3 regions of the Labrys sp. HAY1-8F genome follow, and region 3 is predicted to be linked to each of the others. Evidence: predicted binding sites of a transcription regulator. Region 3 holds the regulator's gene; each other region holds the start of a gene.
What was found. The regulator PhoB, encoded in region 3, activates phosphate uptake and scavenging genes when phosphate is short. The targets are predictions, from matches to a motif close to TGTCATNNANCTGTCAT.

Region 1 (4,182 bases), 970 kb from region 3:
CGGGGTGCTTCATGTTCCCTCGCGCTTCGGCAAGCGATTTGCCTATGGTCATGTCATCGAGGAGGATCGCCACCTCATCGTCTCGGGGGGGCTCGGCATGACCGGCCTGCCGGTACGCTTCGGCGTGCCGCCCGAGATCGTGCTGATCACGCTAAAGCGTTTTGCGATTTGACGTTATCGGCAAGAATCGCAAAGACGCGTCGAAACAAAGAGCTAGAGCAAACAGGCGTTCGTGCGCGAACGCGCTTTGCGCTAGGGGCAGGGGCGGCGCCGGCAGTCTAATCTGTTTGCGCTCCCCGCAAAGTTGTGAAACACAACGAACTCGTCAGACAATTGGCACGGGTTCGGATTTGCAATGACTTACGACACCATCATCGTCGGCGGCGGCTCGTCGGGCTGCGTCACCGCCATGCGGCTCGTGCGCGATCTCGGCCAGCGCGTCTTGATGCTGGAAGCCGGCCCCGCGAGCATGAACCCGATCATGCATATGCCCGCCGGCTATATGAAATATCTTGCCAAGGACACCTATCTCACCATGCACAGGATGGAGCGCCAGCCCCAGCTCGATGGGCGCGCCACCATCGTGCCGCAGGGGCGGGTGCTCGGCGGCGGTTCCTCTGTCAACGCCATGGTCTATATGCGCGGCCAGCCTGGTGATTACGACAATTGGGCGGAGAACTATGGGGCGGAGGGCTGGCGCTATGCCGATCTCCTCCCGCATTTCATCGCGATGGAGGGCAACGCCGACCTCGCCACGCCGGTGCACGGCACCACCGGTCCGCTCAAGGTCACCAGGCCGCTCTATACCTGCGAGATGACGAAGGCGTTCCTCGAAGCGCTGCCGTCATTGGGCGAACCGTTCAATCCCGACTTCAATTCCGGGCGCCAGCGCGGGGTGGGCCTCATGCAGGGCACCATGGATCCGGTGCGCAAGCGCCGCTGCTCGGCTGTGGACGCCTTTCTGCCGCTGGTGCGCGACGATGAACGCCTCACCATCGCCACGGAGGCGATCGTGACGCGCCTCGTTATCGAGGGTAACCGCTGCGCCGGCGTGGACTATATCGAGGGGGGGCAAACCCGCAGGGCGTCCGCCGCCACGGTAATTCTCGCCGCCGGGACCTACGTCACCCCCAAGCTCCTGATGCTGTCGGGCATCGGCCCGGCCGATCAGCTCCTGCGCCATGGCATCAAGCCGAAGGCGGACCTGCCGGGCGTGGGCGAGAATCTGCAGGATCACTGCGAGGTGCCGGTGATCGCCGCCTCCAACGGCCGCTATGGCTATTTCGGTCAGGACAAGGGCTGGAACATGATCCGCAATGGCCTGGACTATCTCTTGCGCAAGCAGGGGCCGGTGACGACCACCGGGGTGGAGGCCTGCGTCTTCACCAATCCTGACGATGCCGAGGCTGACGCCTCCCTGAAGATCTATTGTGTGCCGACCGTCTATCTCGACCGCGACGTCACCGATGTCGCCGCCTGTGACGGCGTCACCTTCACCACCTGCCTGCTCAGGCCGAAATCGCGGGGAACGGTGAAGCTGCGCTCGGCGGATCCGCTCGAGCCACCGGTCGTCGACGGGGGCTTCCTGAAACATTCGGAGGATATCCGCCTGATGATAGCGGGCCTGCGTTTTGCCCGCTCCTTCCTCACGGCCTCGCCGATCAAGGAGAAGATCTCCCACGAAATGCTGCCTGGAGCCGATAAGGTCTCCGACGCCGATCTGCACGCCCATTGCAAGCGCATGGTCAAGACCAATTATCATCCGGTTGGTACAGCGCGCATGGGTCGGGACGATGATCCGATGGCGGTCCTCGATTCCCAGTTGCGCGTGCGTGGCATCGAAGGCCTGCGCGTGTTCGATTGCTCGGTCATGCCAGAGATCGTCAGCGGCAATACCAATGCCCCGGTGATGGCCATCGCCCATCGTGCGGTGGAGTGGCTGCAGGCAGGCTGAGGCATTCCGCGAGAAGCGCCTATCGCCTATGTCACATAACTGAAATATTCCTGCACTACGGGCTTCATCATAGTCTGGGCTTATGCGTCCGGACGACGATCCAGCACCATGGACCAGCCCCCTCGCGCAAGGAGTATTCGCATGATCACGCCAGCGGATAGCAGAGCCAACCTCGAACGTATCCAGCAGGAGATCGCTGACGGCTATGACGAGGAACTGGAACTGGAGCTGGAGGAGGCGCGCCTGGATCGTATCCTGACAGGCGTGCCCGACGCAGAGGGCGGCGATACGCTCGATCGCAGGCTTTATTTCCGCGAGCTTTTTCGCATGCAGCACGAACTGGTGCGGCTGCAGGATTGGATTCAGCACCACAAATTGCGAGTGGTGGTGATCTTCGAAGGGCGCGATTCAGCCGGCAAGGGCGGCGTGATCAAGCGCATCACCCAACGCCTCAATCCACGCATCTGCCGCGTCGCGGCCTTGCCGGCGCCAAACGAGCGCGAGCGTACGCAATGGTATTTCCAACGTTACGCAGCCCATCTGCCGGCCGGCGGCGAAATGGTGCTGTTCGACCGCAGCTGGTACAACCGGGCCGGCGTCGAGCATGTCATGGGCTTTTGCACCGATGCCGAATATGAGGAATTCTTCCGCTCGGTGCCTGAATTCGAGCGCATGTTGGTGCGCTCGGGCATCCTCGTGCTGAAATACTGGTTCTCGATCACCGACGAGGAGCAGGAGTTCCGCTTCAATATGCGCATCCAGGATCCGCTCAAGCAGTGGAAGCTGAGCCCGATGGATGTCGAATCCCGCCGGCGTTGGGAAGACTATACCCGGGCCAAGGAAGTGATGTTGGAGCGCACCCATATTCCGGAGGCACCTTGGTGGGTGGTCGAGGCTGTTGACAAGAAGCGCGCTCGCCTGAACTGCATCAGTCATCTGCTGACCCAGATTCCCTATGGCGAGGTGGAGCGTCCGCCTGTGAATCTGCCGGAGCGCGAGCGGCATGAGGACTATGTGCGCCATCCCGTGCCGTTGGAAATGTATGTGCCGAAAGCCTTCTGAAGCGTCTTGCCCTGAATTCCGGCGATAATTGCAGGACATCGCCTGCCATCATGGCGCCTCGCTTCGCAGCCAGCCGAAGCGGGGCGCCATCCGCTTTTGGCATGATCTCATCATTTGAAGCGCGGCCGGTTTTGGCTTAGGCCTGTGAACCCGAACAGGTGCAAGGAGCCGTCCGATGTCGCTCGTCGATCATGTCAAATCCACCCTGGCTGATATTGCCAAGGATGGCTTGTGGAAGAGCGAGCGCGAGATCGCCGGCCCGCAGCGCGCCCGCATCGAGGTGGCTAATGAAGCCGGGCGTCGGCCGATGCTCAATCTATGCGCCAACAATTATCTGGGTCTGGCCGACAACCCCGAGATCATCGCCACCGCCAAGCAGGCAATGGACGGCCATGGCTTCGGGATGGCCTCGGTGCGCTTCATCTGCGGCACGCAGACCCTGCATCGCGAGCTGGAGCGCGCCATCGCCCGCTATCTCAACAAGGATGATGCAATTCTCTTCGCCGCCTGCTTCGATGCCAATGGCGGGGTCTTCGAGCCGCTGCTCGGCGCCGAAGACGCCATCGTCTCCGACAGCCTGAACCATGCCTCGATCATCGATGGCGTGCGCCTGTGCAAAGCCAAGCGCTATCGCTTCGCCAATGGCGACATGAACGATCTCGAGGTGCAGCTGCAGGCGGCTCGGGCGGACAATGCCCGCCACATCGTTATCGCCACCGACGGCGTCTTCTCGATGGACGGCTATCTGGCCGACCTGAAGACCCTGACCGATCTTGCCGGGCGCTACGGGGCGAATGTGATGGTGGATGATTGCCATGCCACCGGCTTCATCGGTCCCGAGGGCCGCGGCACGCCCGCCCGAGCCGGAGTGGAGGACAAGGTCGACATCCTCACAGGCACGCTGGGCAAGGCGCTTGGCGGGGCCATGGGTGGCTATGTCGCCGCGAGCCAGCCGATCATCGATCTTTTGCGCCAGCGGGCACGGCCCTATCTGTTCTCCAATTCGCTGGCCCCGCCGGTCGCGGCCGGTTCGATGAAGGCGATCGAACTGGCGCAAGCAGGCGATGATCTGCGCGAAAGGCTGTTCGCCAACACCAGGCGCTTCCGGGCCGGGCTGGAGAAGGCCGGCTTCGAGCTCTTGCAGGGCGAGACGCCGATCATCCCGG
Region 2 (4,182 bases), 590 kb from region 3:
GGCACGGTGGCGGGCTGCCACGGAGGCGAGCCTTTCGGGGCTGAGGGAGGCGAGAGGGCTTGCCGACCGCGGTGCCGAGCCGTTGATGCCGTTGTTCATGGTGTCGCCTCCTGACCGATCAGACGATGGCGCAGCTTCTCGGTGGCGAAATCGATGATGAAGACCGTGACGATGATCATCAAAAGAATGGCGCTGACGTCGGCATAGGCGAAGGTACGGATGGCGACCAGGAGTTCCTGGCCGATGCCGCCCACGCCGATGAAGCCCATCACGCCGGCTTCCCTGACATTGATCTCGAAGCGGAGCAGGGAATAGGAAGCGAAGTTCGGCAGGGTCTGGGGCAACACGGCAAAGCGTATGCTTTCCAGCCAGGATCCACCGGTGGCGACAGTGCCCTCGACCGGCTTCATGTCGGCATTCTCGACCACTTCGGCAAACAGCTTGCCGAGCGCGCCCATGGTGTGGATGGCGAGTGCCAGTGCGCCGGCCATCGGGCCGGACTTGAAGGCGATCAAGAAGATCATGGCGAAGACGATCGTCGGCACCGTGCGGCAGAACTCAAGCCATCGGCGCACCAGCGCGCGCAATAGCCGGCTACGCGTCAGATTGGCGGCAGCCGCAAAGCACAGGAGGAACGCACCGAGCACGCCGAGCAGCGTGCCGAGATAAGCGACGAGCAGCGTATCGCCGAGCAGCACCAGCCATTTGCCGAAGCCCCAATACCATTCCCTGACATCGCCGACGAAATTGCCGAGGCTGAGCGGCGGGGCGATGCGGCTGAAAAAGGAGGTGAAGTTGCCAAGATGGGTCCACAGGAAGCCCGGCCGGATCGCCGCCACATGGGCCGAAAGGGCGTAGAGGCCGATGCCGACGATGACGGCGAGCCAGATCCTGCGTTTCTTGGCAGCAATGGTTGCCTGATAGGCCCTGAGCAGGGCTTGGGCTTGCGCCTGGGGCAGGCTATTGATAGCCGGCAATTGTGTATCCTCCTGCCTGGTCGAACGCGCGCGGTTCCAATGGAAATCCACCTGGCGTCATCCGCTTGCGCAAAGGGCGCGCACCTTTCGGTGCGCGCCCTTCATTGCGTCGTTGCGACCCCTTACTGGGTCTTGCGGAGCGCGTCGTTGAACTTCACCATGTCGACGATCGGCTGATATTCCTTGGCGCTGATCGCAGTGAGTTCGAGATCCTTGCCATCGGAAAGCTTGTCGAAATTGGCCTTGTCGTTCTTGGCGTAGTCGATCAGGGCGGCGCCGATCTTCTTCTTCAGATCGTCGGGCAGCGAAGCGAGCACCGTATAGGGGCCTTCGGGCAGGAAGGGCGTCTTGTAGATGACGCGGAAGTCGCCCTTGGTCATCGGGGTGCCGTCATCCTTCTTGAGGATGCCGCGGCTGAGCATGCGGGTCAGGTTGGAATCGTCTTCCGAGTTCCAGCTGTTGGCAGCAGCATCTGCGGTACCCTGGGCGAGGGCCAGCACGGCATTGTCATGACTGCCGGCGAAGACGACCGAGGAGAAGAACTTGTCGACGTCGATGCCCTGGCTGTGCAGGCCGAAGCGCGGCGCATTGTTGCCGGAGGTCGAGTTGGGGTCGACGAGGGCGAGCTTCTTGCCCTTGAGATCCTCGATGGTCTTGTAGGGGCTGTCGGCCTTCACATAGATCACCGAATAGTAGCCGGTGAGGCCATTGTTGTGGCGGGGAACGGCGACCGGCTCGGTGGCCACGCCGGTGATGATGGCGCGGGCGTAGGAGGCCGGGCCGTACCAGGCGATCTGGGCAAAGCCGGCGCGCTGGGCTTCGATCACGGCGGCGTAGTCGTTGGCGATGTTGAGCTTGACCGGCACGCCGACCTGCTTGGCGATGTAGTCGGCCAGCGGCTGGTAGCGGTCATTGGTGGTGGAGGCATTCTCGGCCGGGATGACGGCAAGCGTCAATTCGGGATACTGGGCCTTCCAGTCCTCGGCCTGGGCGGTACCGGCGGCAAAGCTCATGGCTGCTGCGGCAAGGCCGAGCAGCGTGCGGCGCGAAAGCATAGGTCTCTCCTGTCGGAAATATCGTGTTCTTGTGGCTCTTGAAGATGCGCAGCCGGCCTGTCAGGCCGCGACGCTGGCAGGGCGAGCCAAACCTGCCGAGTTTGTGTCGCCTGCCCATTTGGCGTCGGCATCGGCATCCATGACTTCGCCGGCCTCAAGGCCGTAGAGGTCGCGCGCTGCATCGGCGGTGAGCATGGCGGGGGTGCCGTCGAACACCACTCGGCCGGCGGACATGCCGATCAGGCGGTCGCAATAGCCGCGGGCAAGATCGAGCGAATGAAGATTGCAGATGACAGTGATGCCGAAATGCTTGTTGATGCGCAGCAGCGCATCCATCACGACCTTGGTGTTGCGCGGATCGAGCGAGGCGATCGGCTCGTCCGCCAGGATGATCGAGGGTTCCTGCACCAAAGCGCGGGCGATCGCCACGCGCTGCTGCTGGCCGCCGGACAGGCTGTCGGCACGCTGGCCGGCGAGATTGGCGATGTCGAACTGCTCGAGCGCAGCGAGCGCCATGGCCTTGTCCTCGAGGCCCCACAGCTGCAGCACGGCACTGGCGGTCGAGACCTTGTTGAGGCGGCCCATCAGCACATTGGTGAGCACGTCGAGGCGGCCGATCAGATTGAACTGCTGGAAGATCATGGCGCAGCGCGCACGCCAGTCGCGCAGGGCCTGGCCGCGCAGAGCCGTGACATCGACGCCGTCGAAGGAGATCGTGCCCTCGCTCGGATCGACGAGGCGGTTCAGCATGCGCAGCAATGTCGACTTGCCGGCACCCGAACGCCCGATTACGCCGATGAAGGCGCCGGGCGCGATTTCCAAATTGACGTCCGCGACGGCAGCCTTGCCGCCGAAGCGCCTGGAAACTCCTTTGATCGCCAGCATGAACAGATCCCTTCTCGTGCAGCTTTCCGAAGTCGGTAACGCTGGGCCATTACAGAGGGATGGCAGTTCAATGATGTTTCGGTGACGATCCCCCGCGGATTTCGCGGGCCTTTGCGACAGATCGGGCGCTCCGGCGGATGCTTGTCACGTGGCTGTCGCAGCGGAGTGGGAAGCAGGGCCCTTCCATCACCGTTGGATCGCCCTTTGCCCAAACTCAGCCTGACGCCTTTCGTCGACCCGGCGGCTTTGATTTACGCAAGCCGGCTCGGGCGCTACACCGAAGTAGGTCCCCGTACCAGCCTGCATGAGGTCGAACTCGGCGACTATTCCTATGTCGTCAACGATTCGGACATTGCGTACAGCCATATCGGCCGTTTCGTGTCGATCGCGGCCCATACACGCATCAATCCGGGCAATCACCCGATGAACCGCGCGAGCCAGAGCCATTTCAGCTATCGCGCCTCGGCCTATTTCGAAGGCGAGAGCGACGAGGACGAGTTCTTCGCCTGGCGCAGGGAACATGACGTCCATATCGGCCATGATGTCTGGATCGGCCATGGCGCGATCGTGCTGCCGGGGCGCCGCATCGGTATCGGCGCCGTGGTGGGGGCCGGCGCCGTGGTCACCCGGGACGTGGAAGCCTACACCATCGTCGCCGGCAATCCGGCACGGCCGATCCGCCGTCGTTTCGAGGAAGCGATTGCCGACCGCCTGCAGGCCCTGGGCTGGTGGAATTGGTCGCACGAGACCCTGCGCGCCGCCTTGCCCGACTTCCGTAAGCTCCCGGTCGAGGCCTTCCTCGACAAATATCAGGCTCTTGCCGTTGAGGGCCTAATCGGTCCATCCTGAGGGCATGGCTGATACCCTGCTCCATTTCGAAGATTTCCCGGTCGGCGAGATTGCCACCTACGGATCGTACAAGCTGACGCGCGAGGCCATCCTCGCTTTTGCCAGGGAATACGACCCCCAGCCGTTTCATCTCGATGATGAGGCGGCAAAAGGCACCATGCTGGGCGGGCTCGCCGCTTCCGGCTGGCATGCCTGCTGCATCTTGATGCGGCTCAACTGCGATGGCTTCATGCTCGGCTCCACCTCGATGGGCGCGCCCGGCATCGACGAGGTCAAATGGCTGGCGCCGCTCCGCCCGGATGTCACGCTGAGCGTTCGCCGCACGACCCTGGAGGCGCGCGCTTCCAAGAGCCGCCCCGAGATGGGCCTGGTGAAGTTCCTGTTCGAGCTCGTGGCTGATGGAAAGACGGTGGTGA
Region 3 (4,182 bases):
CTGATGGCGGCCTGCGCAATGCCATCGTCGGCTCTTTCGCCATGGTCTTGCTCGCCCTCCTCATCGGCGCGCCGATCGGCATCATGGCTGGCACCTTCCTCGCCGAGGCGGGGCGCGGCAGCAAGTTCGCCGACGCGGTGCGCTTCATCAACGACATCCTGCTTTCGGCGCCGTCCATCCTGATCGGCCTGTTCGTCTACCAGATGATCGTGGTGACGACGGGCGGCTTCTCCGGCTGGGCCGGCGTGGTCGCCCTCGCCATCATCATCCTGCCGGTGGTCGTGCGCACCACTGAGGACATGCTGGCCCTGGTGCCGATCAGCCTGCGCGAAGCCGCCTTCGCGCTGGGGTCGCCGATGTGGAAGGTCATCACCTCCGTGACCTGGCGCTCGGCCCGCACCGGTATCGTCACCGGCATCCTGCTGGCCCTGGCCCGCGCCGCCGGCGAGACCGCACCCCTGCTGCTGACAGCCTTCGGCAATTCCAACTGGTCGCTCAACCTCGGCAATGCCTTTGCCAGCTTGCCGGCCGCCATCTACCAGCTCGCGCCCTATCCCGACCCCAAGGCCGTCTTGGTGGCCTGGAGCGGCGCCCTCCTCATCACCGCCGGCGTGTTGGCGCTCAATATCCTGACCCGCTTCGTGCTCGCTCCCAAGAAATGAGTGATCCCATGTCCGCTACTCCACAAGCCTCCATCGCGGTTGCCGAACGCCCCGTCGCCAATCCAGCCGCTGCCGTGAAGCTCAAGGTCGAGAATCTCGACTTCTTCTATGGCGAGAAGCATGCGCTCAAGGGCATCAATCTCGACATGATCGACCGGCAGGTCACGGCCATGATCGGTCCTTCCGGCTGCGGCAAGTCCACCCTGCTGCGCGTGCTCAACCGCATGTACGACCTCTATCCGGGCCAGACTGCCAAGGGCCGCGTGCTGCTCGATGGTCAGAACGTCATCGGCAAGGAGATCGATCCGGCAGTGCTGCGCGCCCGCATCGGCATGGTGTTCCAGAAGCCCACGCCCTTCCCGATGTCGATCTATGACAACATCGCCTTCGGCGTTCGCCTGCATGAGTCGATCTCCAAGGCGGAAATGGACAGCCGAGTCGAATGGTGCCTGACCAAGGCCGCCCTGTGGAACGAAGTCAAGGACCGCCTGCACGCCTCCGCGCTCGGCATGTCCGGTGGCCAGCAGCAGCGCCTGTGCATCGCCCGCACCATCGCGGTGAAGCCCGAAGTCGTGCTGCTGGACGAGCCGACCTCCGCGCTCGATCCGATCTCGACCGCCAAGATCGAGGAACTGATCGACGAATTGAAGCGGGACTTCACCATCGTCATCGTCACGCACAATATGCAGCAGGCGGCGCGTTGCGCGGATGTGACGGCCTTCTTCTATCTGGGTGACCTCATCGAGGTCGGCCAGACCAACAAGATGTTCACCACCCCGAACGACAGCCGTACACAGGATTACATCACCGGCCGCTTCGGCTGATCCCTCGGCCAGCGTCGAATTCATTTGGAGGCGGCATGTCCGACCACATCGTTACATCCTTTGATCAGGAATTGCGCGAATTGCGCAACATGATCGCCGAAATGGGTGGCTATGCAGAGAAGAGCGTAGCCGACAGCGTCGAAGCCCTGCTCAAGCGCGACACCCAGCGCGCCAAGGCCGTGATCGAGCTCGATCTGGCGATCGACAAGCTCCAGCGCCAGGTCGAGGACCGGGCTATCCTGGTCATCGCCAAGCGCCAGCCACTGGCACTCGACCTGCGCGAAATCGTCTCGGCCCTGCGGGTGGCCAACGATCTCGAACGCATCGGCGACCTCGGCAAGAACGTCGCCAAGCGCGTGGTGGCCATCCACAGCCATGCGCAGCCGGCCCAGCTCTTCGGCGGTTTCGACCATATGGCTGACCTGGTGCTCGAGCAGCTCAAGCAGGTCCTCGACGCCTTCGCCCAGCGCAATGTCGAAGAAGCGCTCTCGGTCTGGAGTTCGGACGGCGAGATCGATGCGATGTACACCTCGCTGTTCCGCGAATTGCTGACCTACATGATGGAAGATCCGCGCAATATCGGCTTCTGCACCCATCTGCTGTTCTGCGCCAAGAACATCGAGCGCATCGGCGACCATGCCACCAACATCGCCGAAACGGTGCATTACCTGGTGACCGGTGAATCGCCGGCCGGCGAGCGGCCCAAGGCGGACAACAGCACCGATCTCGTCGACCTTCCTGTGCCGGCTAAGTAACAAGGGATAGGCCATGCCTCCCAAGGTTCTGATCGTCGAGGACGAAGAAGCACTGACCTTGCTGCTGCGCTACAATCTCGAAGCCGAAGGCTATGAGGTCGACAGTGTGGCGCGCGGTGACGATGCCGAGATCCGCCTGCGCGAAAGCGTGCCGGATCTGGTATTGCTGGACTGGATGCTGCCGGGGTTGTCGGGTATCGAATTGTGCCGGCGCATCCGCATGCGGCCGGAAACCGAGCGCCTGCCCGTGATCATGCTCACGGCGCGTGGCGAGGAAACCGAGCGTGTGCGGGGTCTGGCCACCGGCGCCGACGATTATGTCGTCAAGCCCTTCTCCGTGCCGGAACTCTCGGCCCGCGTGCGCGCTCTGCTGCGTCGGGCCAAGCCCGATCACGTCGCCTCCCTGCTCAAGGCCGGTGACATTTCCCTCGACCGCGAGACCAAGCGCGTTCATCGCGGCAATCGCGAGATCCGCCTCGGCCCGACCGAGTTCCGTCTGCTCGAATTCCTGATGCAGGCGCCGGGACGCGTATTCGCACGCGAGCAATTGCTCGACAGCGTCTGGGGCCGCGACGTCTATATCGACGAGCGCACGGTCGACGTGCATGTCGGGCGACTGCGCAAGGCGATGAACCGCACGCGCGAGATCGACCCGATCCGCACGGTTCGCGGCGCCGGCTATTCCTTCGACGAGACCTTCGCCAAGCAGGCCTAGGACGGATATTTCATCGCCCGACACCAAGGCCGGCGGCTCACCGCCGGCCTTGTCGCATCACGTACCCGGTACTCGCCCGATCTAGGCGATTTCAGAGGCTTGCGATAAGACGACTTGCCAAAGAAAATGCCGGGGTTGCCATGATCCGTTCCTTGCTCGTCGCGTCGCTTTTGACTGCCAGTTCGTTGGCGCTGCTTCCCAGCGATGCCGCAGCGGCCAAGCTCAAGAAAACCTTGTGTTCGGGCGAGTTCGGTACCGGCTCCGGCTTGGCAGGCTCCTATATCGGCAAGGATTGCTTCATCGCAGCCGACAGCGACATGCAGGAGCAGGTCGCCGGTATCTGCAAGGAAGGCTCGCGATGCGAGGTCGAGGCCATGGTGGAGGTCGCACCCGATGGCAGCAGGCAGATCAGGACCGTCTTGTCCGTCAGGCAGGCCGGACGCGCGCCCGCCACGCACACGTCCTATGCCCAGAAGGCGGGCAACTATGCCGACGGCATCTATGCCTTGCAGGACGATGGCTGCGACAAGCAGGGGGCGACGCCAGGCAACCGGGTTTCCGTGCAGCTTCTACGGGCAGCCGGTCCTGCCATCCAGCTCTACGGCAAATATTGCGCGGTCATCGAGGCCGATGGCGAGGAGCCTTCCAGCGCCAAGTTCCAGGCGACGCTGCAGCTTCGATGCGGCAGCTCGCCGGCGCAGGACCAGGCCCTGCGAAGCGGCCGCTCCGGCACGGCGGAAACCATCGTGATGACCCCCGCCCCCGAGCGGCAGCTGTGGCTCGATGAAGACACATTGATCCGTTGCCCGATCAAGCGCGCCTATACACCGCAATGGTGGATCGAGGCCCCGCCCTTCAATGGCCGCTATCCCCAATAGCTTCTGCAGGCGCCGATATCAGCCCAGAGCCGCCAGGCGCCCTTGCAGATAACGGCGGATGACGGGATCACTCTCCAGCCCGATCGCCCGCGAATAGGCGTTGCGGGCCTCCTCCTGCCTTGCGGCGCGGGCCAGCAAGTCCGCGCGTGCAGCCCAATAAGGCTGGTAATCGGCGATCCGCCTGTCGCTGGCGACCTCGTCGAGCCCGGCCAATCCGGCTTGCGGTCCTGCAAGACGGGCGAGCGCTACGGCTCTGTTGATGGCAGCGACAGGGGACGCGGTCAGTAGTACCAAGGCCTCATACAGCGTGACGATCGCGGCCCAGTCCGTCGTCGCGCAGATGCGCCT

Region 1: a site for PhoB is predicted at 1,984-2,000, ahead of ppk2 (polyphosphate kinase 2). Genes of this name have one in related genera too.
Region 2: a site for PhoB is predicted at 3,060-3,076, ahead of phnC (phosphonate ABC transporter ATP-binding protein). Genes of this name have one in related genera too.

What each region holds. Positions count from the first base shown of each region.
Region 1 is NZ_JBPGWZ010000002.1:1,258,828-1,263,009, reverse strand. It holds gene ACR9ZN_RS14890 (metallophosphoesterase) at 1-172, shown strand, start outside; gene ACR9ZN_RS14885 (GMC family oxidoreductase) at 356-1,954, shown strand; gene ppk2 (polyphosphate kinase 2) at 2,096-3,016, shown strand; gene ACR9ZN_RS14875 (glycine C-acetyltransferase) at 3,192-4,182, shown strand, end outside.
Region 2 is NZ_JBPGWZ010000002.1:1,639,839-1,644,020, reverse strand. It holds gene phnE (phosphonate ABC transporter, permease protein PhnE) at 1-99, opposite strand, end outside; gene phnE (phosphonate ABC transporter, permease protein PhnE) at 96-977, opposite strand; gene phnD (phosphonate ABC transporter substrate-binding protein) at 1,100-2,032, opposite strand; gene phnC (phosphonate ABC transporter ATP-binding protein) at 2,093-2,917, opposite strand; gene ACR9ZN_RS16560 (LbetaH domain-containing protein) at 3,122-3,766, shown strand; gene ACR9ZN_RS16555 (MaoC family dehydratase) at 3,771-4,182, shown strand, end outside.
Region 3 is NZ_JBPGWZ010000002.1:2,231,906-2,236,087, forward strand. It holds gene pstA (phosphate ABC transporter permease PstA) at 1-662, shown strand, start outside; gene pstB (phosphate ABC transporter ATP-binding protein PstB) at 659-1,486, shown strand; gene phoU (phosphate signaling complex protein PhoU) at 1,522-2,241, shown strand; gene phoB (phosphate regulon transcriptional regulator PhoB) at 2,255-2,956, shown strand; gene ACR9ZN_RS19420 (hypothetical protein) at 3,097-3,834, shown strand; gene ACR9ZN_RS19425 (RNA polymerase sigma factor) at 3,853-4,182, opposite strand, start outside.